DNA from 4 places in the Streptomyces sp. WY228 genome. Region 3 is predicted to be linked to each of the others. Evidence: riboswitches for the same ligand, from Rfam matches in the RefSeq annotation. Region 3 holds a riboswitch; each other region holds the start of a gene.
The links. Region 3 has a riboswitch for cyclic di-AMP ahead of KV381_RS23230 (C40 family peptidase). Riboswitches for the same ligand answer to the same signal wherever they lie in the genome.
Positions count from the first base shown of each region.

Region 1: it holds a riboswitch for cyclic di-AMP, as region 3 does, so the genes downstream of both, KV381_RS03900 (C40 family peptidase) here and KV381_RS23230 (C40 family peptidase) in region 3, are expected to answer to the same signal.
Region 2: it holds a riboswitch for cyclic di-AMP, as region 3 does, so the genes downstream of both, KV381_RS34635 (transglycosylase SLT domain-containing protein) here and KV381_RS23230 (C40 family peptidase) in region 3, are expected to answer to the same signal.
Region 4: it holds a riboswitch for cyclic di-AMP, as region 3 does, so the genes downstream of both, KV381_RS17010 (M23 family metallopeptidase) here and KV381_RS23230 (C40 family peptidase) in region 3, are expected to answer to the same signal.

Region 1 is NZ_CP079114.1:975,140-982,018, forward strand. Features, by position in the region: gene KV381_RS03890 (ATP-dependent Clp protease proteolytic subunit) at 68-673, shown strand; gene KV381_RS03895 (hypothetical protein) at 711-1,016, shown strand; cyclic di-AMP (ydaO/yuaA leader) riboswitch at 1,385-1,571, shown strand; gene KV381_RS03900 (C40 family peptidase) at 1,575-2,045, shown strand; gene KV381_RS03905 (LysE family translocator) at 2,106-2,753, opposite strand; gene KV381_RS03910 (LysR family transcriptional regulator) at 2,828-3,769, shown strand; gene KV381_RS03915 (ATP-binding protein) at 3,829-4,260, opposite strand; gene KV381_RS03920 (helix-turn-helix transcriptional regulator) at 4,497-5,363, shown strand; gene KV381_RS03925 (DUF397 domain-containing protein) at 5,377-5,649, shown strand; gene KV381_RS03930 (8-amino-7-oxononanoate synthase) at 5,642-6,802, opposite strand.
Region 2 is NZ_CP079114.1:7,939,009-7,945,887, reverse strand. Features, by position in the region: gene KV381_RS34645 (carboxymuconolactone decarboxylase family protein) at 1-231, shown strand, start outside; gene KV381_RS34640 (GMC oxidoreductase) at 307-1,950, opposite strand; gene KV381_RS34635 (transglycosylase SLT domain-containing protein) at 2,132-2,965, opposite strand; cyclic di-AMP (ydaO/yuaA leader) riboswitch at 2,971-3,160, opposite strand; gene KV381_RS34630 (FAD-dependent oxidoreductase) at 3,612-5,003, shown strand; partial or broken gene KV381_RS34625 (IS5 family transposase) at 5,058-5,879, shown strand; gene KV381_RS34620 (SpoIIE family protein phosphatase) at 5,896-6,879, opposite strand, start outside.
Region 3 is NZ_CP079114.1:5,272,156-5,279,034, reverse strand. Features, by position in the region: gene KV381_RS23240 (M23 family metallopeptidase) at 1-1,373, shown strand, start outside; gene pcrA (DNA helicase PcrA) at 1,442-3,880, opposite strand; cyclic di-AMP (ydaO/yuaA leader) riboswitch at 4,172-4,338, shown strand; gene KV381_RS23230 (C40 family peptidase) at 4,337-5,527, shown strand; gene KV381_RS23225 (hypothetical protein) at 5,572-5,925, opposite strand; gene KV381_RS23220 (C40 family peptidase) at 6,151-6,879, shown strand, end outside.
Region 4 is NZ_CP079114.1:3,892,466-3,899,344, reverse strand. Features, by position in the region: gene KV381_RS17030 (rhodanese-like domain-containing protein) at 1-689, opposite strand, end outside; tRNA gene KV381_RS17025 (tRNA-Met) at 967-1,040, shown strand; gene KV381_RS17020 (MerR family transcriptional regulator) at 1,147-1,893, shown strand; gene KV381_RS17015 (PP2C family protein-serine/threonine phosphatase) at 2,036-3,259, shown strand; cyclic di-AMP (ydaO/yuaA leader) riboswitch at 3,470-3,622, shown strand; gene KV381_RS17010 (M23 family metallopeptidase) at 3,634-4,668, shown strand; gene KV381_RS17005 (aldo/keto reductase) at 4,931-5,878, shown strand; gene KV381_RS17000 (PrsW family intramembrane metalloprotease) at 5,887-6,879, opposite strand, start outside.

The sequences.
Region 1 (6,879 bases), 4.3 Mb from region 3:
TTTACGCACAGCCGGACGGGCTGACGGACGGACAGACGGATGGTCAGTTCCAGGAGAGAGGCACGCCATGATCCGCCCCGCCGCCCGCTACGTACTGCCCGAGTTCACCGAGCGCACCGCGACCGGAACCCGGACGCTGGACCCGTACTCCAAGCTGCTGTCCGAGCGGATCGTCTTCCTCGGGACCCCGATCGACGACACGGCGGCGGGCGACCTCATCGCCCAGCTCATGTATCTGGAGCACGCCGATCCGGACCGGCCCCTGTCGCTCTACATCAACTCCCCCGGCGGCTCGTTCCAGGCGATGGCGGCGGTCTACGACACGATGCGGTTCCTGACCTGCGAGGTGGAGACCTTCTGCCTGGGGCAGGCCGGTTCGTACGCGGCGGCCCTGCTGGCGGCCGGGGCGAAGGGGCGGCGACATGCGCTGCCCGGGGCGCGGGTAGTCATTCAGCAGCCCGCACTGGAGGAGCCGATGCGGGGCCAGCCGTCCGACCTGGAGATCCACGCGCGCGAACTGGTGCGCACCCGCGAGATGTTCGCGGCCATGCTGGTCCGGCACACGGAGCAGACCGCGGAGCGCATCACCGCCGACATCGAGCGCGACACCATCCTCGACGCGAAGGCCGCCCTCGCCTACGGGCTGGTCGACCACGTCGTGGAGAACCGCTGACACTCCCGGCCGGCGTACGACGCGAGGTGAACCGTTGATGGAACCACCCGAGTTCCCGCCCCTGCCCGCGCTGACGCGCGCCGAGGGCGAGTTCGTCGACTGCTATCTGGCCGTGCTCGACCAGGTGGGCCGGATCAACCCGGCCCACGGCGGCGACACCTACAGCGCGCTGCGGGCCGCCCAGGCCCTGGCCTCCCGGGCGGCCGCCCTGCGCGACGCCCTGGCCCTGATGCACGAGCGCGGCGAGTCGCGGATCCACGCCGCCACCCTGGCGCGGGCCCTGCGCGTCCTGGACGGGGAGCGCAGGGCGGGCCGGGTCGCGATGCCGCCGCCGGCGACCTGAACCGAGGTGAACCGAACCGCCCGGCGCACCGGGAGCGCCTTACGGGAGCGGACCGGTCGACCCGCCGCACGACACGCCCGATCGCGCGATCAATTTCCCTCGCTCGTTCGGCGTAGGCGATCACCCGCGCGAGCGACGGCCCAACTTGCGTCCGGCGCGCGGCCCGTACTCGAAATGTGCCGTTTCGTCGCTGGTACGAGGGTGTGCGCCCGGCTCGCGGACGAGCGCGAATCCGACCTGTCCACCTGAATGGATCAGTGGTGAGGAGACTCACAAACCGTCGTTTCAGCTCGGAAATCCGGCACCGGGTGCGTCAAGATCCCTGAGACGACAAGCCCCCGCCACCGCGGCGGGGCGGTCCGGGCGGACGCCGAGTCCTGCCGCCGCCCGGATGACTGGTCGACAGAAGTGGATCGGCAGGAGTGGAGGACCCGAGCACAACGGGCCGCCCGGGAGACCGGGAAGCCCTCGGGGTGAAGCCGCGTCAAGCGGCCGGGCAACTTCGCCAGCCCGAACCCGACAGGTCATCCTTCACAGGCGGCTGACGAAGGGTTGCGCATGTCTGCGCAGGTTCATGTCCCGTCTCTGTTCGCCCGGGTCGGCACGGCCTCGGTACTCACTCTGGCCGTGACGTCCACGATGCTGGCGCCCGGCCTGGTGAGCGACGCCGAGGCCGCCACCCACTCGACGAAGGCCCTGAAGGTGGCCGCGTCGAAGAAGGGGGCTCCCTACAAGTACGGAGCATCCGGCCCCAGTCGCTTCGACTGTTCGGGGCTGACGCTGTATTCGTTCAAGAAGGCCGGGAAGAAGCTCCCCCGCACGGCACAGCAGCAGTACAACAAGACCCGCCATATCCCCAAGTCGCAGCGGAAACGCGGCGACCTCGTCTTCTTCCATTCGGGGCGCAGCGTCTACCACGTGGGCATCTACGCCGGGGCCGGGAAGATCTGGCACTCCCCCAAATCGGGGGACGTGGTGCGACTGGCGAAAATCTGGTCCAAGAGCGTCTGGTACGGACGGGTCCGCTGACCCACCGGCCGGACGCTCTTTCCGTGCGGGCGCCCCTCCTCGCGGACAGGGCGTCCGGTCTCAGCGCACCAGCGGGCCGGTGACCAGCGCGAGCCCCAGACCGGTGAGCGCCACACCGCTGCCGCCCTCGATGGCGCGGGCGGTACGCGGGCGGCGCAGCCACCGGCCCAGCCGGTCCACGAGCAGGGCGACGGCCGGGAACCAGATCAGCGCCAGCACCACCACGAGGGCCGCGAGCAGCAGGGTCCTGGGCAGCGGCGGCCGGCCGTGGGGCACGAACTGCGGCAGCAGGCTGAGGAAGAGGACCGGGGCCTTCGGGTTGAGCGCGTTGGTCAGGAACCCCTGGCGCAGCGCGCGCCCGAACTCCCGGGGCACGGGCCGCCCCGGCGCGTCCTCGGGCGCCGCGTCGCCGCTCCCCGGGCGGCGACGCCGGATCGCGTACAGCGCGCTGATCCCGAGGTAGAGCACGTACGCGCCGCCGAGCAGCTGGACGGTGCGGAAGAGCACCGGCATCGTCACGAGCACCGCGGCGAGTCCGGCGACCGCGAGCGCGGTGTGCACCAGCAGACCTCCGGCGACGCCCAGCGCGGTGGCCAGGCCGGCGGTGCGCGAGGCCAGGGCGTTGCGTACGACGACGGTGAAGTCGGCGCCGGGCAGCGCGACCATCCCGGCGGCGACCCCCGTGAAGGCGATCAGTTGTGCGTCCATGAGGTCCACCTTGGACCTGCGGAGCCTTTAGCGTGTACTTGCAATCTTCTGGGTCTGCCTAAAGGAACGCTTTCATGTACGACCCGACACGGCTCGCGGCACTCGTGGCGGTGGCGGAGGCCGGTTCGATCACCCGGGCCGCCGCCCGCCTGGGCTACACCGCGCCCGCGCTCTCCCAGCAGCTCGCCAAGCTGGAGCGGGAGGCCGGGGCGGCGCTGCTGGTGCGCCACCATCGCGGGGCGCGGCTGACGGCGGCGGGTGAGCTGCTGGCGGGCCGGGCCCGGCGGGTCCTGGACGAGCTGGACCAGGCGCGGCACGAGCTGGCGCGGCTGGCCGGCCTCTCGGGCGGCAGACTGCGGGTGGGCACGTTCACGACGGCCGGGATCCATCTGCTGCCGCCGGTCCTGAGCGCGTTCCGGCGGGCTCATCCGGAGGTCGAGCTGGCCGTCGCCGACTACGAACCGCCCGGCGGGATCGCCGCGCTGGTCGCGGGCGAGGTGGACCTCGCCCTGACGCACGCCTACGAACCGGCGACGACGGGTCCCGCGCCGGTCGGCGTCCTCGTCGAACCCCTGCTGGTCGAGGAGCTCGTGCTGGTCACCTCGGTGGGCCACCGGCTCGCCGAGGGCACCGGCCGGCTGCCGGTCACCGAACTGGCCGGGCGGCCGCTGATCAGCAGCGCGCCCACCCATCCGCCCCGGCGCGGCGTGGAGAACGCGCTCGCCGAGGCCGGGGCGACGCCCGCGGTGGTCTGCGAGTCGCCCGGATACGCGCTGGTGTGCGCGCTGGTCAGCGCGGGGCTCGGGGTGGCGGTGGTGCCGGAGATGGTCGCCTCGATGGCGGCGGCCCCGCTGTCGGTGCGGCGGCTGGAGCCGGCCTCGTTCCGCCGGACCATCTCGGTCGTGCACCGGGGCGAGCGGTCGACCGCCGCGGCCGCGACGCTGCTCGCGCTGCTGCGCAGCGGATTCGGCCGGGGAAGCACGGGCCCGGCGGCGAACCGGCCCCCGCAGGGCTGAACAGCCCGGGGCCGGGCCCCGCCATCGGCCGGCGGGGCCGGTCCCGGGCCGTTCCGGGGTCAGCCCTGGACCGGGACGACCCACGGGAGTGCGATCCAGACCGTCTTGCCGCCCTCGGCGGTCGGGGTGACCTGGAGCCGCCCGCCGCGCTCCTTGGCCAGCGTCCGGATGATGACCATGCCGCGGCCGTTGTCCTGCCGTACGGCGGCGGGCAGCCGCTGGGGCCAACGGGGGTGACTGTCCGTGACGCCGACGTACAGCTCCTCGTCGCGTTCGAGGCGCAGATCCACGGTGAAGGTGGGCGACTGGCCGAACGTGTGCTGAACGGCGTTGGTGGTCAGCTCCGAGACGATCAGCCGGATGGTGTCGGCGAACTCGGTGTCGTCGGGCAGACCCCATTCGGCCAGGGTCCTGGCGACATATCTGCGGGCCGAGGAGACCGAGGCCGGATCGCTCGGCAGAGTGACGGTTGCTTCCTGATGGTCTGCCATGGCGACGCCGTCCCTTTCCCGCCCCGGCCGACCGGCGGTCGGCCAGGATTGTGCTTCGCGCCAGACTGCCATTGATGCAGCTCCCTGTAACGGCGTTCGGCCAAGATATGCATATATCTGTCGCTCGAAGCGGTGAATTCAGGACCCGCACGGCGTGGACGGACGGCACACTGGCCCCTCTGCGGGCCGCTCCGGCGACGGGCCGGCCCTCCCCGACAGCAGAAGAGGAGACCGGCATGCTGCACGGCCCCGTCGTCCGGCGGCGCAAGCTCGGCGAGGAGTTGCGGAGCCTGCGCCACGCGTCCGGGCTGACCAGCCGGGACGCGGCGCGGCTGCTCGGCTGGCACCAGTCGAAGGTGAGCCGTATCGAGACGGGCGCGAGCGGAGTGACGCCCGCCGACGTGTCGCGGCTGCTGGACGTCTACGCGGTGCGCGACACCCAGTTGCGCTCACTGCTCGAAGTCCTCGCGGGCTCGGCGGGCGGCGGAGGTTCGGGCTGGTGGCACGCCTACCGGGGGCTGATCCCGCCGCAGTACCGCGACTTCATCAGCCTGGAGTCGCAGGCCAGTACGGTCCGGACGCTGGAGACCTCGGTGGTGCCGGGACTGCTTCAGACCGCCGGATACGCCCGGGCCGTGACCCGCGCCTCGCTGGACGGGTTACCGGACGGCCGGCTCGACTCGCTGGTCGAGGTCCGGCTGACCCGCCAGCGGGTGCTGCGCGCGAGCCCGCCGCTGCGCTTCACCGCCGTGCTGGACGAGGCGGTGCTCCATCGTGAGGTGGGCGGCCCCGAGGTGATGCGGGATCAGTTGCACCATCTGTTCCAGGTTTCCCAACTGCCTCATGTTCAGCTCCAGTTGCTGCCGTTCTCGGTCGGCGGATACATCGGGCTCACCGGCCCTTTCGTTATCTTCTCCTTTCCGAACATTTCTGATCTGGATGTGGTCGTTCTTGACCACTTGACGAGTAGCCTCTATCTGGAGCGAAGAGAAGACCTGGAGGCGTACAGCTCGGCCTTCCGCACTTTGCAGGCTCACGCGTTGTCGCCCGAGCGCTCGCAGGACCTCATCACCGAGATCAGACGCAGCTTCAGACGCAGCTAAGGGGGCCGCCGCCATGTCGGACCGACTCGCACCGCCCGTCGCACCGCCGCCGTCGTCATCCGTGAACCCGTCCGCCGCGCAGTGGCGGCGCAGCAGCCGCTCGACCGGGATGAACAACTGCGTGGAGACCGCGCGGCTCGGCAGCGCACTCCTCGCCGTACGGGATTCGAAGGACGTGGACCGGCCGCCGCTGCGTTTCTCGGCGGCGGCCTGGACCACGTTCGTGACCGGACTCGCCCCGGACGGATCCGGGCCGGACGGAACCGGTCCACGGCAGGTCAGCTGAGGTCCGCGTCCGCCTGCCGGGGGGCGGTGGCGACGATCGTGGCCACCGCGGCCGTGATCTGCTCCTCGGTCAGGTCGGCGCGCGCGGTCAGCCGCAGCCGGGAGACGCCGTCCGGAACCGACGGCGGGCGGAAGCAGCCGACCGCCATCCCGGCCGCACGGCAGTCGGCCGCCCAGCGCACCGCCGCGTCCGCCGAGGGCGCGCGGACGGAGACGACGGCCGCGTCGGGCCGGACCGCGGTCAGCCCTGCGGCGGTGAGCTTTCCGTACAGCGAGGCGGCGACCGCACGGGCGCGGGCCGCCCGCCCGGGCTCCCGGCGCAGCACTCCGAGGGCGCCGAGCGCGCCGCCGGCCGCCGCCGGGGCGAGTCCGGTGTCGAAGATGAACGTACGGGCCGTGTTGACGAGGTGCCCGATGACCCGGGCGGGCCCCAGGACCGCTCCGCCCTGGCTGCCCAGGGACTTGGACAGGGTGAGGGTCGCCACGGTCCCCTCGCCGCCCGCCAGTCCGGCCGCCGCGAGCGCTCCGCGGCCGCCGTCGCCCAGGACGCCGAGGCCATGGGCGTCGTCGACCAGCAGCGCGGCGTTCGCGGAGCGGCAGACCTCGGCCAGTGCGGGAAGCGGGGCGGCGTCGCCGTCGACGGAGAAGACCGAGTCGGTGACGGCGAGGGCCCGCCCGTCGTGCGCACCGAGCGCCTTGGCGACCGCGTCCGGGTCGGCATGGGGGACGACGGCGGTCTCGGCGCGGGAGAGCCGGCAGCCGTCCACGATCGAGGCGTGGTTGCCCGCGTCGGAGACGATGAGGGAGCCGCGCCCGGACAGCGCGGTCAACGCGGCCAGGTTGGCCGCGTACCCGGAGGAGAACACGAGGGCCGCCTCGAAGCCGCAGAACGCGGCCAGCTCCCGTTCGAGTTCGGCGTGCAGGGCGGTGGAGCCGGTGACCAGCCGGGATCCGGTGGCGCCCGCTCCCCAGCGGTGGGCGGCGGCGGCCGCGGCGGCGGTGACCTCCGGGTGCCGGGTGAGGCCCAGGTAGTCGTTGCTCGCGAGGTCCAGCAGCTCCGGCTCGGCGTCGCGCGGACGCAGCGTGCGTACGAGTCCTGCGTCGGCCCGCCTGCGGGCCTCGGCGTCGATCCAGTCGAACGGGGCGAAGGACATGCGGCGGGTCCCTCTCTTTGTAGGCAGCCAACAGACCCTAGCCGGGTGCGCAGCAGGTCAGGGTGTGGCAATACACA
Region 2 (6,879 bases), 2.7 Mb from region 3:
CGGACGACCGACGCCTTCGACGAGCGGACCCGGCTCGCGGCGGAGTACGCCGAGCGGTACACGCTCGACCATCACGGTCTGGACGACGCCTTCTGGGAGCGGATGACCGCGCACTACAGCCAGGCGGAGATCGTGGAGCTGACGATGAGCATCGGCTCGTGGCTGGCGTTCGGGCGGCTCAACCATGTGCTGGGGATCGACGCGGTGTGCGTGCTGCCCGGTCACGGGTGAGGGGCGGGGCCCCCACGGACGGAGTCCGGGGCCGCCGGGTTGGCACTCCCGGCCCCGGGCTCTTTCGTGGTTCGCCTACAGATCGGTCGCGATGATCCGTTCGATGTTGCGTTCGGCGAGCGCGGTGATGGTGACGAACGGGTTCACGCTGGTGTTGCCGGGGATCAGCGCGCCGTCGATGACGTACAGGCCGGGGTAGCCGTGCAGCCGGCCGTAGTTGTCGGTGGCCTTGTCCAGAACCGCACCGCCCAGCGGGTGGTAGGTGAGGTGGTCGCCCCAGATCTTGTAGACGCCGAAGAGGTCCGTGCGGTAGATCGTCCCCTCCTTCTGGTTGATCTTGTCGAAGATGGTCTTCGCGGCGTCGATGGACGGCTGCTTCCACGCCGTCTGCCAGTTCAGTTCGGCCTTGCCTGCCGCCGCGTTCCAGGTGAACTGCGCCCGGTTGGGGTTCTTGGTGATCGAGAGGTAGAAGGAGGCCCAGGTCTCGATGCCGGTGGGCAGCGGAGCGACTTCGGCGAACGCTCCGCCGGCGTCCCAGTTGTCGATGCCGCCGGTCGGGATGGACGACTGCACCTTCCCCGTCGGATCCCAGAGGTGGTTGGCCCGCCCGCACATGACGTTGCCGTTGTCGCCCCAGCCCTTGCCGATCTCGTTGTTGAGGAGGGGCAGGGCTCCGGTGGCCTTGAGGCCGACGAGCAGCTTGCTGGTGCCGACGCTGCCCGCGGCGAAGAACACCTTGTCCGCCGTGACGGTCTTGGTGACGGTGGTCCGGCCGCCGGTGTCCAGCTGGTCGATGAGTACGGTGTAGCCGCCGCCGGGGGCCGGGGTGACGGTGGTGACCTTGTGGAGCGGGGAGATGGTGACCCGGCCGGTGGCCCTGATCCGGTCGATGTAGGTCTTCTGGAGCGACTTCTTGCCGTGGTTGTTGCCGTAGAGGATCTCCGCGTCCAGCGCCGACCTGGGTACGGTTCCGGCCGCCTCCTGCTTCATGTAGTCCCAGTCGTACACGGCGGGCACGAAGAGGAACGGGAAGCCGGAGCGCTGCGCGTGTTTTCGGCCGACCCGGGCGTACTGGTAGCAGTCGACGGTGTCGAACCAGGCGGGATCGATGGTGGTGACGCCCAGCCCGCTGTTGGCGCGCGGGTAGTAGGTGCGGTACATCTCCTCGGCGTTCACCGTCGGGAGGATCGCGCCGAAGTTCTCCCGGCGCGGGGTGACGGCCATGCCGCCGTTGACCAGGGATCCGCCCCCGACGCCGCGGCCCTGGTAGACCGTGATGCCGCCGAACTCCTCGGCGTCCAGGATGCCGGTGTAGCGGTTGACGTCCTTGTCGAGGGGAAAGCCGAGGAAGTTGCTCAGCGGCTGCTTGGTCCGGGTCCGCAGCCAGTAGGAGCGGTCGTCCGGCTTGGTGGTATTGGCGAAGATCTTGCCGTCCGCGCCCGGGGTGTCCCACGCCATGCCCATCTCGACCATGTGGACGTCCGTACCGGCCTGGGCGAGCCGGAGGGCGGCGACGGAGCCGCCGTATCCGGTGCCGACGACCAGGACCGGCACATGGGCCCCGGAGCCGATCGGCGCTGCTGCCGCCCGGGCGCTCGCCCACACCGGGGCGGCGGTCCCGGCCAGCGCCGCGACTCCCAGAAGAGAACCTGTTCCAGTGATGAATCTTCGACGCGAGACACCCGTCGCCCCGCTGTCCTGCACGGTAGTGTCACTCATGTGACATCCCTCACTCTCGACAGAGTGCAACAGGTTCTACTGTCGATCGCGTGGTAAGTCACTAGAAACTTGGGGGTAACTTCCCGGTGCCGCCCGGCAGGAGATCCGGCGGGACGGACCGGCATGCCGAAGAGGCCCCGGACCGTGTGGTCCGGGGCCTCTTCGGGCCGGGCGCGAAGGATCAGTAGGCGCCGAAGACGTTGTCGATCGAGCCGTAGCGGTCCGCGGCGTAGTTGCACGCGGCCGTGATGTTGGCGACCGGGTCGTAGCTGTCGGTCGAGGTGCCGGGCACGTGGTAGGCCTGGAAGGTCGGGTCGATGACCTGGAGCAGGCCCTTGGACGGGGTGCCCTTGACCGCGTTGGAGTCCCAGTTGTTGATCGCGGCCGGGTTGCCCGAGGACTCGCGCATGATGTTGCGGTGAATGCCCTCGTAGGTGCCGGGGATGCCGTGCTGGGCCATGACCGCGAGCGATTCCTTGATCCAGCCGTCGAGGTCGTTGGTGTAGGTGACGGCCTTCGCGGCGGCCGGAGCGGCCTTCGCCACCGGGGCGGTGCCCGTACGCTCCGAACGGTCGGCGCGGTCCGCCGACGCACCACGTGCGGTGGCGTCGGAAGCCTTGGCGGACTTGGCGTCCGACGGGGCGGCGGCCTTGTTTCCGAGCGTCAGCTTGATACCCGGGTGAATAAGATCGGGATTCCCTCCGACGATCTTCCGGTTGCCTTCGTACAGCTTCTTCCATCCGCCGCTCACGGAATGCTCGCGGGCGATCCTGGAAAGAGTTTCGCCGGCCACCACGGAATGCTGGGCGGGCGCGGCCTGTACGGCGGAATTCGCCTGGGGGGCCACTGCGGCGGGGGCCACGGCCTGCGGCGCGGCGGTGGGAGCGGGGGCCGCGAAGGCGCTGGTGGCGCCGATCACGGGGAGCGCGAGAACGGCTCCGCCGGTGGTCACGGCGGCGAGGCCACGACGCAGCGAGGTGGACTGGGTACGGCGGTGCTTACCCTTTGCGGGCATGGGGGATTTCCTCTCTCCGGCGCCTGCGAGGTGAGCTGTCGGGTTCAGACGGGAGATGCCTGGCCGCACGGTCGTGCGACTTCACCCCAAGCCGTTCCGGTTACGGTTCGGCGACTTACCTGGGTCCCCCGCTCCTGCCGTACGTGAGTGGGTTTCGGATTCCCGGACGGCGGCAGGATTCGGCGTTCCATCCGGATTGACGGTGACCGTAGGCGAGAAACGCGGGACAGAACAAGCCCCGCATTCCGGATTCCCTTTTCCCCGCATGATCGAATGCTGGAATTCCCGGATCGGGCCGCACCGTCACGGCGTCAACTTTCTTCGCACAGAAGGGAACCGATGCCTCCGCTTCTGCGTCCACCCCCTCGGACGTGACGCTCACCACTCGCTCACGGCGATGGCGAAAACACGCCCAGGCAAATGCATCAAACAGCTCGGAAACACCTTTACGGATATACAGAGTAAAAGAAGCAAATCGACCATATAGGCATAACGAAACGGGCTAATCGGACACTCTGGGTGGGGGCGGTCGAAGGGCCCGCGGGACGATCGCTTACGGTGTGGGGCGGAGACTAGTAAGCCCACCCTTACCTCCGACGTACGCTGTACCTGCCCGCGTTCGCCCGCCCCGAAGGATCACCACGCCATGACACGCCCCGTCCGCGTCGCCATTGTCGGAGCCGGCCCCGCCGGTATCTACGCTGCGGACGCGCTGCTCAAATCCGAGGTCTGCCAGGACCCGGGGGTCTCGATCGACCTCTTCGAGCGCATGCCCGCGCCCTTCGGCCTGATCCGTTACGGCGTGGCACCCGACCACCCGCGCATCAAGGGCATCGTCAAGGCCCTGCACCAGGTGCTGGACAAGCCCCAGATCCGGCTCTTCGGCAACGTCAGCTACCCGCACGACATCGGCCTGGACGACCTGCGGTCCTTCTACGACGCGGTGATCTTCTCCACCGGCGCCGAGGCCGACCGGGCGCTCGACATCCCCGGCATCCAGCTGGACGGCTCCTACGGCGCCGCCGAGTTCGTCTCCTGGTACGACGGGCACCCCGAGGTCCCGCGCACCTGGCCGCTCACCGCGGAGAAGGTCGCCGTGCTCGGCGTCGGGAACGTGGCCCTGGACGTGGCCCGTGTCCTGGCCAAGACGGCGGACGAGCTGCTGCCCACCGAGATCCCGGACAACGTGTACCAGGGCCTCAAGGAGAACAAGGCGCTGGAGGTGCATGTGTTCGGGCGGCGTGGCCCGGCGCAGGCCAAGTTCAGCCCGATGGAGCTGCGGGAGCTGGACCATTCCCCCAACATCGAGGTCATCGTCAACCCCGAGGACATCGAGTACGACGAGGGCTCCATCGCCACCCGCCGGGAGAACAAGCAGGCCAACATGGTCGCGCAGACCCTGGAGAACTGGGCGATCCGCGACGTCGGCGACCGCCCGCACAAGCTGTTCCTGCACTTCTTCGAGTCCCCGGTCGAGATCCTCGGCGAGGACGGCAAGGTCACCGCGCTGCGCACCGAGCGCACCGAGCTGGACGGCACCGGCAATGTCCGGGGCACCGGCAAGTTCACCGACTGGGACATGCAGAGCGTCTACCGCGCCGTCGGCTACTACTCCGAGGAGCTGCCCAAGCTCCCCTTCGACGTGGCCTCCGGCACCGTCCCGCACGAGGCGGGCCGGGTCATCGCCGGTGAGGAGCACATGGCCTCGGTCTACGTCACGGGCTGGATCAAGCGCGGTCCGATCGGTCTGATCGGGCACACCAAGGGCGACGCCAACGAGACGGTCGCCTGCGTCCTGGAGGACCGCGCCGCCGGCCGCCTGCCCGAGCCGGCCACGCCCGCCCCGGAGGCCGTCGAGGCCTTCCTGGAGGGCCGCGGCGTCCGCTACACGACCTGGGAGGGCTGGCACAAGCTGGACGCCCACGAGCAGGCACTGGGCGCGGCCCAGGGCCGTGAGCGGATCAAGGTCGTGGAGCGCGAGGGCATGCTGGAGGCCTCCGAGGCCTTCGTGCCGGCCGAGCGCCCGGCAGACGCCTGACAGGCCCTAGGCGGTGTCTTCAAATGATCATCGTTGGTGGATCATGGTGTCGTGATACGTCGTCATGAACTGTCTGATGCTGAGTGGGAGTTCGTCCGGCCGTTGCTGCCCGTGTCGTTGCGGGGGCGGAAGCGGCTGGATGACCGCAGGGTCCTGAACGGGATCGTGTGGAAGTTCCGGACCGGGACGGCCTGGCGGGATGTGCCCGAGCGCTACGGGCCGTGGGCCACGCTGCATACGCGTTTTCGCAGGTGGGCGGCGGACGGGACGTTCGAACGGATGCTGCGGGCCGCGCAGGCGAGGCCGACGCGGCGGGCGACATCGAGTGGCTGGTGTCGGTCGATTCCACGGTCGTCCGGGCCCACCAGCATGCTGCCGGGGCTCGAGGGGCTCTGCGACCCGGCCCTCGGCCGGTCCAGGGCGGTCTGACCAGCAAGGTGCACCTGGCCTGCGACGGCCGGGGCCGTCCGCTCGGCTTCGTCGTGACGGGCGGCAACACCAACGACTGCACCCAGTTCACCGCCGTGATGGACGCGATCAGGGTGCCCCGGATCGGCCCCGGCCGTCCCCGCGTCCGGCCCGATCACGTCCTGGGCGACAAGGGCTACAGCTCAAGGCGATCCGCACCTGGCTCCGCCGCCGCGGCATCCCCACACGATTCCCGAGCGGGCCGACCAGATCGGCAACCGGGCCCGGCGGGGCAGCCGCGGTGGCCGCCCGCCGGCCTTCGACCGCGAGGCCTACAAGCACCGCAACGTCGTGGAGCGGTGCTTCAACCGTCTGAAGCAATGGCGCGGCATCGCCACACGCTACGACAAGACCGTCCAGTCCTACGAAGCAGCCGTCACCCTCGCCTCACTCCTGATGTGGGCGTGACATTTGACGACAGAACCTAGGGGGCCGGGTCCGGGGCTGCGGAGTGCCCCGGACCCGGACCCCGGAACGTGCGCCACAGGTCCGGTCCGAAGGTCCGCGCCGGCGGGGGTCGCCGTACCGCCGGAGCCTCGGCCCACCGGGCGGCGAGCAGGATCGCGATGTCGTCGGGGCGATCGACGGCTGCCCTGGCCTCGCCGATGACCTGGTCGGCCGTCTCGGACAGCGGGACCGCGCCGATGCGTTCGACGGTGGCGCGCAGCCGCTCGATGCCCTCGTCGATGTCCGTGCCGGGGCGCTCGATCAGCCCGTCCGTGAAGAGGGCGAGCATCGCTCCCGGGTCGAGCCGCATCTCCGTGACCGGGTAGGTCGCGTTCCCGTCGACCCCGAGCACGATGCCGCCGGGCAGGTCCAGTACCTCCGTCCGGCCGTCGGGCCGCCGCAGCACGGGCTGCGGATGCCCCGCCCGTACGGCGCGGGCCACACCGGTCGCCGGGTCGAGGGCGATGTAGCAGCAGCTGGCGAACTGCCCCGGGTCCAGGTCGATGAGCAGCCGGTTGGTGCCGCTCATCACTTCCTGCGGATCGTGGTTGCTCAGCGCGAACGCCCTTACCGCGCTGCGCAGTTGCCCCATCGTCGCGGCGGCGGAGACACCGTGGCCCTGTACGTCGCCGATGATCAGGGCCAGTTCGTTGCCGGTCTCGATGACGTCGTACCAGTCGCCGCCCACGTCCATGCCCTGGGTGCCGGAGAGATAGCGGCCCAGGGTGTCGACGCCGTCGACCTCCGGCAGCCGGTGCGGCAGAAGGGCGTCCTGGAGTCCGCGGGCGAGCGCCGCCTCGCTGTCGTAGCGCTGGGCCCGTTGCAGGGCCTGGGCGATGAGACCGGCCAGGGCCGTCAGGACCGTACGCTCCTCCGGGCTGAAGCCGCGCGGCCGGTCGAAGCCGAGGATGCAGGAACCGACGGGCCGCCCCGAGGCGATCAGGGGCAGGAACGCCCGCGC
Region 3 (6,879 bases):
CCTGGCAGCAGGTCACCGACCAGGATCTGACCGGCCAGTGGGCGACCGCCGCGTACAGCGCGGAGACCCCGTACGCCACGGAGGCGTACGAGACCGGAACGTACGACACGGGCGCCTACGACACCGGTACGTATCCGGCCGGCACCGCGTACGGAACCGGCGGCGTCCACGGGGCGGACGCCTACGAGACCGGGGCGTATCCGGTCGGCGCGTACGGCACGGCGGCCGTCGCCGCCGACACCGGGACGTACGCCACCACCGGCGCCTACGGCACGGGCACGTACGACGGCGGGGCCTACGACACGGGCGCCTACGACGCGACCGCGTGGAACTCCGGCGCCACGCCCGGGGACACCGCGTACGAGCCCGAACAGACGTCGTACCCGCTGTACGAACAGCAGCACGAACAGCATGCGGCCGACGCGACGGCACCCGAGGCCTCGGCCGAGCCGGACGGAACGACCGGGGATCCGGCGGCCGACCCGTCCTCCACCGCCGCGTTCGCCGCCCTCGCGCCGGATGCCGCGCAGGATGTCGCGCCGGACCGGGAGCAGGACGCCGGGGACGACTTCCCCGCCCCGCACACCGCGAACCGCACCGCCGTCCGCACCCCCGCACCCCGCAGCCGGGCCCGTCGGCGCACCCCCGCCAAGCGTTCCGCCCTGCTGACCGTCGCGGTGCCCTCCGCCTGCGTGATGAGCGTCGCGGGCATCGCCGCGGCCTCGGTCAGCGGGATGCCCGGCGGCGAGGAAAAGCAGGACGAGACGACCACCTCGCTGGCGGTCGCCGACCCCAGCACGGTCAAGCCGGTCGCCGCCAACAACCAGCTGGACAGCCAGCTGGCGCAGCTCTCCGAGGGCAGCGACGACTTCCGGGAGCGCGCGAGCCGCACCCAGGAGCGCATCGACCTGCGGGAGCGGCAGGCGGCGGAGAAGAAGAAGCGCGAGGAGGAGGCCGCACGCCGTGAGGCGCTGCGCCCCAAGTTCGTCCTGCCGGTCAAGCAGCACGGGCTGAGCGCCTACTACGGTCAGGCGGGCGTCAACTGGATGTCCGTGCACTCGGGCATCGACTTCCCCGTCTCGTACGGCACTCCGGTGATGGCCGCGACCGACGGCACCGTACGCACCCAGCTGAACAGCGCCTACGGGGTCATGGCGATCGTGACGGCGGCCGACGGTACCGAGACCTGGTACTGCCACCTCAGCAGCACCAAGATCCGCTCGGGTCCGGTGAAGGCCGGTGACGTCATCGCGTACTCCGGGAACTCGGGCAACTCCACCGGTCCGCACCTGCACTTCGAGGTCCGGCCCGGCGGCGGCGCGGCGATCGACCCGCTGGTGTGGCTGCGCAGCAAGGGCGTCAACCCGACCTGACCTCACCTGACGAGCACGTGAAAAAAAGGGGGCCCGCGGGCCCCCTTTTTTCGCGTCCGATCGCCCGTCTACAGCTTCTCGACCGGCGCGTACCGCAGCAGCAGCTTCTTCGGGCGCTCGTCGCCGAAGTCGACCGTCGCCTTGGCCTGGTCGCCGAAGCCCTCGACGGCCGTCACCGTGCCGAGCCCGAACTGGTCGTGCGTGACCCGGTCCCCGGCCACCAGGGTGACCGTCGGCTTCTCCGAGGAGCGCCGGGTCGCGAAGCCCGAGGGGCCGGTGCGGGCGCGGGAGGAGGAGAGCGAGGACGTGATGCCGGAGGTCGGTCCGGCGGGCGCGGCCATCGGGCCCTTGCGCTTCCAGTCCAGGTGCTGTTCCGGGATCTCCTCCAGGAACCGCGAGGGCGGGTTGTACGAGGGCTGGCCCCAGGCGCTGCGCATCGCGGCCCGGGTCAGGTAGAGCCGTTCGCGGGCGCGGGTGATGCCGACGTACGCGAGGCGGCGCTCCTCCTCCAGCTCCTTGGTCTGGCCGAGGGCCCGCATGTGCGGGAAGACGCCGTCCTCCAGGCCGGTGAGGAAGACGACGGGGAACTCCAGGCCCTTCGCGGTGTGCAGGGTCATCAGCGTGATGACGCCGGAGCCGTCCTCGTCCTCGTCGGGGATCTGGTCGGAGTCGGCGACGAGCGCGACCTTCTCCAGGAACTCCGCGAGCGTGCCCGCACCCTCCTCCTCGCCGCGTTCCTGCTCGAATTCGAGGGCGACGGCGGCGAGTTCCTGGAGGTTCTCGATACGGGTCTCGTCCTGCGGGTCCGTGGAGGCCTGGAGCTCGGCGAGATAGCCCGTGCGCTCCAGGACCGCTTCGAGTACGACGGCGGGTCCGGCGCCGGACTCGACGATCGTGCGCAGCTCCTCCATCAGCGTGTTGAAGCGCTTGACGGCGTTGGAGGAGCGGGCGGCCATGCCGTACGCCTCGTCGACGCGGCGCAGCGCCTGCGGGAAGGAGATCTTCTCGCGCAGCGACAGGGCGTCGATCATCGCTTCGGCGCGGTCGCCGATGCCGCGCTTGGGGACGTTGAGGATGCGGCGCAGCGGGACGGTGTCCTCGGGGTTGGCGAGGACGCGGAGGTAGGCCAGGACGTCCCGGACCTCCTTGCGCTCGTAGAAGCGCACACCGCCGACGACCTTGTAGGGCAGGCCGACGCGGATGAAGATCTCTTCGAAGACCCGGGACTGGGCGTTGGTGCGGTAGAAGACGGCGACGTCGCCCGCCTTGGCGTCGCCCGCGTCGGTGAGCCGGTCGATCTCGTCGGCGACGAACTGCGCCTCGTCGTGCTCGGTGTCGGCGACGTAGCCGGTGATGCGGGCGCCGGAGCCGGCGTTGGTCCAGAGGTTCTTGGGGCGGCGGCTCTCGTTGCGCTCGATGACGGCGTTGGCGGCGGAGAGGATCGTCTGCGTGGAGCGGTAGTTCTGCTCCAGCAGGATCGTCGTGGCGCTGGGGTAGTCCTCCTCGAACTGGAGGATGTTGCGGATGGTCGCGCCCCGGAAGGCGTAGATCGACTGGTCCGCGTCACCGACCACGCACAGCTCGGCGGGGGCGTCGTTCTCGCCGGCCGGGCCGACCAGCTCACGGACCAGCGTGTACTGGGCGTGGTTGGTGTCCTGGTACTCGTCGACCAGGACGTGGCGGAAGCGGCGGCGGTAGTGCTCGGCGACGTCCGGGAAGGCCTGGAGGAGGTGGACCGTCGTCATGATGATGTCGTCGAAGTCCAGGGCGTTGGCCTCGCGCAGCCGGGCCTGGTAGAGCGCGTAGGCCTGGGCGAGGGTCTTCTCGAACCCGTCGGCGGCCTGTCCGGCGAAGGTCTCCTCGTCGATGAGCTCGTTCTTGAGGTTGGAGACCTTGGCGGTGAAGGACTTCGGCGGATAGCGCTTGGGGTCCAGGTCGAGGTCGCGGCAGACCAGGGCCATCAGCCGCTTGGAGTCGGCGGCGTCGTAGATCGAGAACGACGAGGTGAAGCCGAGCTTCTTCGACTCGCGGCGCAGGATGCGGACGCACGCGCTGTGGAAGGTCATGACCCACATCGCGTTGGCACGCGGCCCGACGAGCTGCTCGACGCGCTCCTTCATCTCGCCCGCGGCCTTGTTGGTGAAGGTGATCGCGAGGATCTGCCCGGGGTGCGTGCCGCGCTCGGCCAGCAGATGGGCGATGCGATGGGTCAGCACCCGGGTCTTGCCGGAGCCGGCCCCGGCGACGATGAGCAGCGGGGATCCGGCGTGCACGACGGCGGCGCGCTGCTCGGTGTTCAGCCCGTCGAGCAGCGCGGCGGAGTCGATCACCGGGCGCGGGTGACCGTCCCGGTAGTACCCGTCCCGGGGCGGCGGGGGCGCGTCGTAGACGCCCTCGAAGAGTCCCTCCGGCACCGCTTCGGGCGCGTGGTCCTCGGGGGGCGGCGGGGGGCCGTCCTCCGCGGGCTGGAGGCCGGTCAGGAAACTGTCGTCAAAGAGGCTGCTCATCGCCTACCGAGTCTAGGCGGCCGCACTGACAACGTTCCGCCGAAGCCCGGAAGCGGCCGGGAAGCGGGCCCCGGTGCCGGCCGCCGACACACCCGTACCGGGTACGGACGGAGAGCGGACGTCCACGTTCCGTGAAGAAGTGCCCGGTCGGAGGGGACGCGGCGCCCCGGATCCGAAAAGGTCACGAAAATGTATCGGGCATATCGCTCATCGTGCTTCCCAGCGGTACCACGGGTTGGCTAGCGTGCTCGGTCAGGTGATCCGTACCTCCCTGAGGCGAACCGCGCCTAACGGACACCTCTGCCGAATTCGTGCTGCCCTCCAGGCAGTTCGGAACCGGGGACCCACACGCAGAACCGGGGTGAATCGGTCCGTGAGCTCGTATCCGGACCGTAGGACAGCCTTCCGTTCCGTCCGAACCCGACAGCTAACCCGGTAGGCGGTCCACGGAAGGAGATGCCGGTCTTGGCATCGCATCGCAAGCCGCGCACGAAGGTGCGCACCACCACTCCCGCCGTCGGTCTGACGACGGCCGCGCTGGCCTCGGTGACGTTGCTCTCCACGCAGAGCGCCACGGCCGCGCCCGCGGAGCCGAAGCCCGCCATCGAGGAAGTGCAGAAGAAGGTCGACGCCCTGTACCGGCAGGCGGGCACCGCGACCCAGGAGTACAACCGGGCCAAGGCCGCCTCCGCCACGCAGCAGAAGAAGGTCGACACCCTGCTCGCGGACGTGGCGAAGCGGACCGAGAAGATCAACGAGGCGCGCCGCGCGCTGGGCTCCTACGCGGCGGCCCAGTACCGCAGCGGCGGCATCGCGCCCACGGCGACGTTCTTCCTGGCGGACGACCCTCAGGGGTACTTCGACCAGAGCCGGCTGATGGACCGGGCGACGGAGCGGCAGCAGAAGGCCGTCACCGACTTCCGTACGCAGCAGGCCTCGGCGGCGAAGAAGCGCGCGGAGGCGGTGAAGAGCCTGGAGACGCTCACCGATACGCAGGCCACGCTCGCCTCCAGCAAGAAGGACGTGCAGACCAAGCTCACCGAGGCCCGCGGCCTGCTGTCCCGGCTGACCGCCGAGGAGAAGGCGCGGCTGGCGGAGCTGGAGCGCAAGAAGGAGGCCGAGGCCAAGGAGAAGGCGGCGAAGCTGGCCGCCCGGCAGGCCGCCGAGGCGAAGGAGAGGGCCGAGGCGGAGGAGAAGGCCCGCGAGGAGGCCGCGAAGGAGTCGGGCGGCGGTTCGGGCACAGGCTCCGGTACGGGCACGGGTTCGGGCTCCGGCTCCGGTACGGGCAGCGGTTACGCCGCCAAGGCGGAGAAGGTGCTGGCCTTCGCCCGCGCCCAGATCGGGAAGCCGTACGTCTGGGGCGCGACGGGCCCCTCCAGCTACGACTGCTCGGGGCTGACGCAGGCGGCGTGGCGCGAGGCGGGCGTGACCCTGCCCCGGACCACCTGGGACCAGGTGAAGGTCGGGACCCGGGTCGCCACGTCCGACCTGCAGCCGGGGGACCTGGTCTTCTTCTACGACGACATCAGCCACGTGGGCATCTACAAGGGCGACGGCATGATGATCCACGCCCCGAAGCCGGGTGCGAACGTGCGCGAGGAGTCGATCTACTACATGCCGATCTACGGGAGCGTCCGCCCGGCGTGACGCGGGGGCGGGGGCGGCCGGTGACCGGCCGCCCCCCGACAGGTTCAGGTCCAGACGGTGGCGATGAAGATGTTGGCGGTCGTGAGGGCGCCGACCGCGATGAACGCGCCCTTGTCGACCTTCTCCTCGTCGCGCTTGACGTAGACCAGGGCGAGGATCACGACCAGCAGCGCCAGCTTGATGCCGATCTTGACGTTGTTCACGGTCTGGTCGTCGGCCTGGTTGAGGCCGACCAGCGCCATGCCGGTGACCAGCATGGTCAGCGCGCCGTGCAGCATCGCGGGGGTGAACCGGGCGGTCCCCGACCCCATGGCCTTCATCTGCGTCAGGAAGCCGCCCAGCAGGGAGGCGATGCCGATGATGTGCAGGGCGACGAAGACATTGATGAGTACGTCCATGGCTCGGGAGCCTAGCCATGGCCAAGGTTTTACCTTTCAGTGAGGCAAGCCTTCCTCGTCGGTGAGGCACGCCCTCCTCGATCACTTCGGTCATGAGTGAGCGGCGAAACGTCACATCAGGGCAATAGCTGTCATGGCGACTCTTTTCTCCGCGCCCGGATTAGCGTCCTTCACGGACCCGCCGGTATCCCCCGGCGGCCAGCCGACAGGAAGGATGCCGCCCCCGTGGCAGCGCACCGCAGGTCAGCCCACCGAAAACCCAAGCAGCGCCCGTTCACCGGCCCTGCTGCCCGCACCGCCGCCACCCTGGCGCTCGCCGGAGCCGCCACCGCGGGCTCGGTCACCGGGGCCGGCGCGGCCCCCGCCGAACCGGCCCCCACCGCCGACCAGGTCAGGGCGAAGGTCGACCGGCTCTACCACGACGCCGAGGTCGCCACCGAGAAGTACAACGGGGCGAAGGAGAAGGCGGCCGCCGCCACTCGCAAGGTCGAGGCCCTGACCGACGAGGCCGCCCGCCGCACCGACCGTCTCAACACCACCCGCAACGCCCTGGGTTCGCTGGCCACCGCGCAGTACCGCGGCGGCACCCTGGACCCGGCCCTGCAACTGGCGCTCTCCTCCGACCCGGACGCCTATCTGCAGCGCGCCTCCTACCTCGACCGGGCGGGCGACCGGCAGAGCGGTCTGCTGCGCAACATCAAGCGGCAGGTCTCCCAGATCACCCGCGTCAGGGCCACCGCCGACCAGGAGACCGAGCGCCTCGCCGCCCGCCGCGCCGAGCTGCGCGAACACCGCACCGTGATCCGCACCAAGCTGGCCGACGCCCGCAGGCTGCTGGACACCCTGACCGCCGACGAGCGCGCCGCCTACGAACGCTCCGCCGACGCCCGGCACGGCGGCGGCCCGGCCCACGCCGACCGCTCCACCGCCCGCGGCGGTCCGGTCGCCGCTCCC
Region 4 (6,879 bases), 1.4 Mb from region 3:
TAGTAGGCGGGCACGTCCTCCAGCCCGGCGAGCAGCTCGGCGACGAAAGTGTCCACGTCCACGGTCAGTGCCGAGTTCGCGGCCTTCTCCTTGCCGATCGTCGTCGCGTCCCCGCCCGCCTGCGCGGACGAGCAGAAGCTGCCGAACCCGTGAGTGGGCAGCACGGCCGTGTCGTCGGGCAGGGCGTCGGCGAGCCGGTGCGCCGAGGCGTGCTGGGCGCGGGCCAGCTGCTCGGTCAGCCGCGGCTCGACGAGATCGGGCCGGCCGACCGTACCGATGAGCAGCGAGCCTCCCGTGAACGCGGCCACGGGGCGGCCCGCCTCCTCCAGTACGTACGCGGTGTGATGCGGCGTGTGTCCGGGCGTCGAGACCGCTGTGAGCGTCAGGTCTGCGTCGACGTCGACCGTGTCGCCGTCGAGGACCGGGGTCCGGGCGAACGACACGTTCGCCCCCGCCGGCACCAGATAGACGGCGCCCGTGATCCGGGCGAGCTCCAGCCCGCCGGTGACGTAGTCGTTGTGCAGGTGGGTCTCGACCACGTGGGAGACGCGTACCCCGCGCCGCGCGGCCGCGGCCAGCACCTGATCGATGTCTCGCGGTGGGTCCACCGCCACCGCCGACGACACGCCTCCTGCCAGGTAGCTGCGGTTGCCCAGCCCTTCCAGCTCGATCACGTCAACGAAGAACACAGTGATGCTCCTTCCGCGAAAATTACCCCCCGGGGTATATGGCCGACTCTAGCACTATTACCCCCGGGGGTATATTTGGAGTGGTCGCCGGCCCGGCTCCGTCCGGACCGCGCGGCATCACTCACCCCGCCCGGCCAGGCCTTTCCATCCGTTGGTTCTTGCGGTGGAACGCCTGGGTGGGGCTGCCTCGGCAGCGGTGGATGCGACCGGCGTCACGTGGCTCCACGGAAAAGTGGTCGGAGCGGCCGCTCCGATGACGTAGAGTTGGGTTCACCGACGCGGGGTGGAGCAGCTCGGTAGCTCGCTGGGCTCATAACCCAGAGGTCGCAGGTTCAAATCCTGTCCCCGCTACTGAAGGCCCGGGCCCGGCACGTACAGCGTGCCGGGCCCGAGTCGTTTCCGGGGCCGGCCGAAGACGCTTGACCTTGACGCAGCGTAAAGATCTAGCGTTTCCGGCATGGAGTGGTCCATTCAGGAAATCGCCCGCCGGGCCGGCACCACGAGCCGCACGCTCCGGCACTACGGGGACCTCGGTCTCCTCGCGCCGAGCCGGATCGGGAGCAACGGCTACCGCTACTACGACCAGGACGCCCTCGTCCGGCTGCAGCGCATCCTGCTGCTGCGGGAGCTCGGGCTCTCCCTGCCCGCCATCAAGGACGTGCTGGAGGGGCAGCGGGACACGGCCGTGGCGCTGCGGGCGCATCTGCTCCTGCTCGAACAGGAGCAGGAGCGCATCGGGCGGCAGATCGCCTCGGTGCGGACCACTCTCCACAAGACCCAGGAGGGGACGGCACTCATGGCCGATGAAGTGTTCGACGGCTTCGACCACACCGCCCACGAGCAGGAGGTGACCGAGCGCTGGGGCCGGGACGCGTACGAGGAGGGCGACCGCTGGTGGCGTTCGCTCGGGGACGCGGAGAAGAAGGCGTTCCAGGACGAGCACGAGGCCATCGCCCGCGACTGGGGGCGGGCCAGGGAAGCCGGGCTCGCCGCCGACGGGGCCGAGGCGCAGGACATCGCCCGGCGGCACTGCGCCTGGCTGTCCTCGGCCAAGGAACCCAGCCGTGCGTACGTGATCGGGCTCGGTGAGATGTATGTCGCCGATCCGCGCTTCGGAAAGAACTACGATCGCCACGGGGACGGCACCGCCGCCTTCGTACGGGACGCGCTGACGGTCTACGCGGAACACCGGCTCTCCGACTGACCCCGGAAGCGCCGGGCCTCCGTTCGCTTCCCCCTATTCGGCCGATGCGGAGTCGCCGCTCGGCGCGGCTCCGGGAAGCCTGGACGGGGCGCGGTACCGTCCGCAGCCGTGGGTGGACCGGGCAGGGAGTGCACAGGTGGGGATGGCCGAGAGACGGCGCAGCGGCACGGCGGGGAGCATCGACGCCGTGGGCCGTGCGGTGTTCGGCGCCCCGGGAGGCGATGTGACACCGGGCGGCCGGGGGTCCCGGCGGTTCGTCCGGATGCTGCCCGCCCTGCTGATCATCGGCGGGCTGATCTTCGACTCGCTGGCCCCGCCCAACTTCACCGCCGTCCCGCTGTTCGTCGCGGCCCCGCTGATCGCCGCGCCGTTCTTCTCGCGGTCCAGGACCGTCCGCACGGGCATCGCCGCGGTCGTCTCCGTCATCGCGATGCGGCTCTCCGACGGGACGTCCACCCAGGTCGTTCCGGTCATTGAGATGATCACCGTGCTCACCGCCGCGGCGCTGGCCCTCGTCATCAACGGCGTCGTGCGGCGCGGCAACGAGCAGCTTGCCTCGGCCCGGGTGATCGCGGAGACCGCCATGCGGGCCGTGCTGCCGACGCCGGCCGAGCGGATCGGCGGGCTCCAGGTGGCCGCGCGGTACGAGGCGGCGCAGGCGGACGAGTTCGTCGGCGGCGACCTGTTCGCCGTCGCGGACACCCCGTACGGCGTACGCCTGGTGGTCGGCGACGTACGCGGCAAGGGGCTCGGCGCCGTCGAGGCGGTGGCGGTGATCATCGGGTCGTTCCGGGAGGCCGCCGAGCAGGAGCGCTCGCTGGAAGGTGTGGCGCAGCGGCTGGAGCGGGCGCTGGCCCGGGAGGGGACGCGGCGGTACGGGCTGGACGCCATGGAGGGGTTCATCACCGCCGTACTGGCCGAGATCCCGCCCGGTTCGGCCTCGCTGCGCCTCGTCAACCGCGGCCATCCGGAGCCGATCCTGCTGCACGCGGACGGCACCTTGGAGGTGCTGGCGCCCTCGATGCCCGCGCTGCCGCTGGGGATGGACCTGGGGGTGTGGCCGGACCGGGCCGACGAGTGGGAGATGCCCGCCGGGGCGACGCTCCTCGCGTTCACGGACGGCCTGTCGGAGGCCCGGGACGCGAACGGGGTCTTCTACGATCCGGCGGCCCGGCTGCGCGGCCGGATCTTCCCGGGCCCCGAGGAGCTGCTGTCGGCGCTGACCGACGACGTACGGCTGCACACCGGAGGGCGGACCACGGACGACATGGCGCTGCTCGCGGTCGGCCGGCCGGCGGAGGGGCAGCCCGCGCGCCGGACGACGGTGAAGATCGTGGGCCGGGGCGAAGACACGGTGCGTAGTTGAAGGGCACCGCTCCGCATAACATTTGACACACCGTCAGAAAAAGCAGTGCGGCTGAGTCGCAGTCAAGTCGCCCGATTCCGCCCGCTTGCGACCCGTACATCCCCGCTGTGTCCCTTAATGATCAACAGGAACAGCTTGGAATCGGGCCCGGGTGTCTATTAACGTTCGATAACGCAGCGCGGTCGTCCCAGCCGTCGTCAGAGACGGCACCGCGCGCGAGCGCCGAATTCCGCAAGGGAACCGGGGAACCACCTACATGGGGTGAATCGGACGCCTGCGTCTCGTGAGAGACGGAGGGGCCCGTAGGAGACCTTCCTGCTCCGAACCCGTCAGCTAACCCGGTAGGCGAGAAGGAAGGAAAGGAGTGCGCCCACGTGGCGTCCAACAAGCCTGCCCCTGAGGCCCCGTCACCCTTCAGTGCCGACACCTTCGGTGACGCGGAGCGGTCCTGGGAGGAGTGGAATCCCACCGAGGAGTCCATCCGGCCCGTGCGCGGCAGGCACCGCGTAGCCAAGCAGCGTGGTCTGGCCCGTAGCTCCACCGTCCTCGGGGTCGGCGTCATAGCGGCCGTCGGTGCGGGTGGCATGGCCACCGCGCAGGACAAGGCCCCGGTCTCCATCTCTCTTCCCGATTCCATCGCGGACAACCTCCCCGACGCCAAGTCCCTTCCCGGCGTCGGGTCCTTCATGTCGGACGCCGCCGAGCCCGCGCCGGTCGCCGCCGCCGCGCCGCTCACCACCGCCGGCCTCACCACCGCCGAGGCCGAGGAGGGCGCCACCGACGCGGGCGAGGCCCTGCGCGCCCGGATCCTCCAGCAGGCCGAGCAGCAGCAGGCCAGCGCCGACGCCGAGGCCAAGGCCGCCGCCGAGAAGGCCGCTGCCGAGAAGGCGGCGCAGGAGGCCAAGAAGCAGCAGGACCAGGCCGAGGCCGAGGCAGCCGCGAAGAAGAAGGCCGAGGAGGAAGCGGCCGCGAAGAAGAAGGAGGCCGAGCGTCTCGCGAAGCTCGCCGCCAGCTTCTCCCTGCCCACCTCCTCGTACACGATCACCTCGACCTACGGTCAGTCCGGCGCCCTGTGGTCCTCGGGCCAGCACACCGGCCTGGACTTCGCCGGGTCGGCCGGCACGCCGATCAAGGCCGTGCACGGCGGCACGATCACGTCGGCCGGCTGGGCCGGTTCGTACGGCTACCGCACGGTGCTCCAGCTCGATGACGGCACGGAGGTCTGGTACGCGCACCAGTCCTCGATCGACGTCTCGGTCGGCCAGAAGGTCACCACCGGCGAGACCATCGGCCGCATGGGCGCCACCGGCAATGTGACCGGTGTCCACCTCCACATGGAGGTCCGCACGGCGGGCGGTTCGGCGATGGACCCGATGGCCTGGCTGAACAGCAAGGGCCTCTCGGTCTGAGCCCCCGGCCTCGCACGCCTTCCTGTGCGGGGCCCGGGCCGCGGTTCCCGGGCCGTTCGGTCCGATTCCTCGGCCCTCCGGCTGACGACGCACGTCCTTCGCCTTCGCCCCACCCCGAAACCCCGGCAGCCCTGACGCACACCCCCCCGACGTCAGGGCTGCCGGTCTGTCCGGGGACGGCCGGCCCACTCGGCCCGGACGGCCTGACCGGGTTCGCGCGGCGATGGAATACCACCCCCGCCCCGGCCCGTTGAACCCTCACATGACTTCTGCGCGCACCCCTCTCGGCACCTCCGACCTCCAGGTCTTCCCCCTCGCCCTCGGCGGCAACGTCTTCGGCTGGACGGCGGACGAGGAGCAGTCCTTCGCGGTCCTGGACGCGTACGTCGCGGCCGGCGGCAACTTCATCGACACCGCCGACGCCTACTCCTCCTGGGTCGAGGGCAACCGGGGCGGCGAGTCGGAGACCGTCATCGGCAGGTGGCTCGCCTCCCGGGGCAACCGCTCCGACGTCGTCGTCGCCACCAAGGCCGGCGCCCATCCCGATTTCCGCGGCCTGTCCGCCGGCACCCTCAAGGGCGCGGCCGAGGCCTCGCTGCGCCGGCTCGGCACCGACCACATCGACCTCTACTACACGCACTTCGACGACGAGACCGTCCCGGTCGAGGAGATCATCACCGCCCTCGACCAGCTGGTGAAGGACGGCAAGGTGCGCCACATCGCCGCCTCCAACATCAGCCCCGAGCGGCTGCGGGCCTCCCTCGACTTCTCCGAGCGCGAGGGCCTCGCCCGGTACGTCGCGCTCCAGCCGCACTACAACCTGGTCTCCCGCGACACCTACGAGGGCGAGCTCCAGGACACCGCGGCCGCCGCGGGCCTCGCCGCCGTCCCGTACTACGCGCTCGCCTCCGGCTTCCTCACCGGCAAGTACCGCCCCGGTACGACCGTGGAGAGCGCCCGGTCCGCGAAGGCGGGCGGCCACCTGGAGTCGGCGCAGGGCCGCAGGGTGCTGGCCGCCCTCGACCAGGTCGCCGGGGAACGGAACGCCGAGATCGCGACGGTCGCACTCGCCTGGCTCGCCGCACAGCCGACCGTCGCCGCCCCGATCGCCTCCGCCCGTACGGTCGAACAGCTCCCCGCCCTCGTCGCGGTCGCCGACCTGGAGCTGACGGACCGGGAGATCGCGCTGCTCACGGAGGCGTCGGCCTGACGGAACCCCTACTGCGGCGGCCGGCGGTGGCTGTGCGGTGGGCCGCTGTACGGCTGCTGCGGGACCGGGCCGCCGTAGCCGTATCCATGCCCGTTTCCGTACCCGTACCCGTTTCCGTACGGCGGCGGCCGGTGGTGGGCCGGCGGGCGGTGGGACGTGAGGCGGGCCGCGTGGGTGAGGGCCGGGGCGGCGATGTCGCGGCGTTGCCAGAGGTGGTGCAGCAGCTCCCGCTCGCGGGCGCCGAAGTCCGGGCCCACCGCGCCGTGGCGGGCCCGGCGGCGCAGGCCGGCCAGGGAGGTCGCGAACGACTCGTACTCCGCGACCGCGCGGGCCGCCGCCCGGCCCCGGGTCCGGTCCTGCTGCCAGTGGCGGGCCAGGTCGCGGGCCATGCCCCGGGCCCGCATGGAGGAGAGCGCCGTCGGTTCGGCGGGAGTGAGCCAGCCGGCCGCCGCGTACGCGGGCAGCTCGGCCGCCAGGGTGCGCAGCTCGCGCTGGCGTGACCAGATCGCCAGCCAGGTCACCAGGCCGAACGCCGGGACCATGACGATGCCGTACACCGCGTAGAAGCCGTACGGGCCGAAGGCCGACGAGCCGTTCCACAGGGCGTGCAGCCCCATCGCCAGCAGCAGGCCCAGCACCGGCAGGGCGATCCGGCGACCCCGGTGGCGGCGGGCGCTGACGGCCGCGAAGCCGAAGCCGAGGCCGGTGAGGACCGTGAACAGGGGGTGCGCGAACGGCGACATCACGATCCGTACGAAGAACGTCCCCGCCGTCACCGAGGCGAACCCGGAGCTGCCCAGCTGCTGGTCCTCGCCGAAGGCGTTGCCCAGATAGAGGATGTTCTCGGTGAACGCGAAGCCCGTCGCGGTGAACCCGGCGACGACGATCCCGTCCACCACCCCGCCGAACTCCCGTCTGCGGAACAGGAAGATCAGCAGCACGGCCGCCGCCTTCGCGCTCTCCTCGACGACCGGGGCGATCACCGTCGCCCCCAGGGTGTC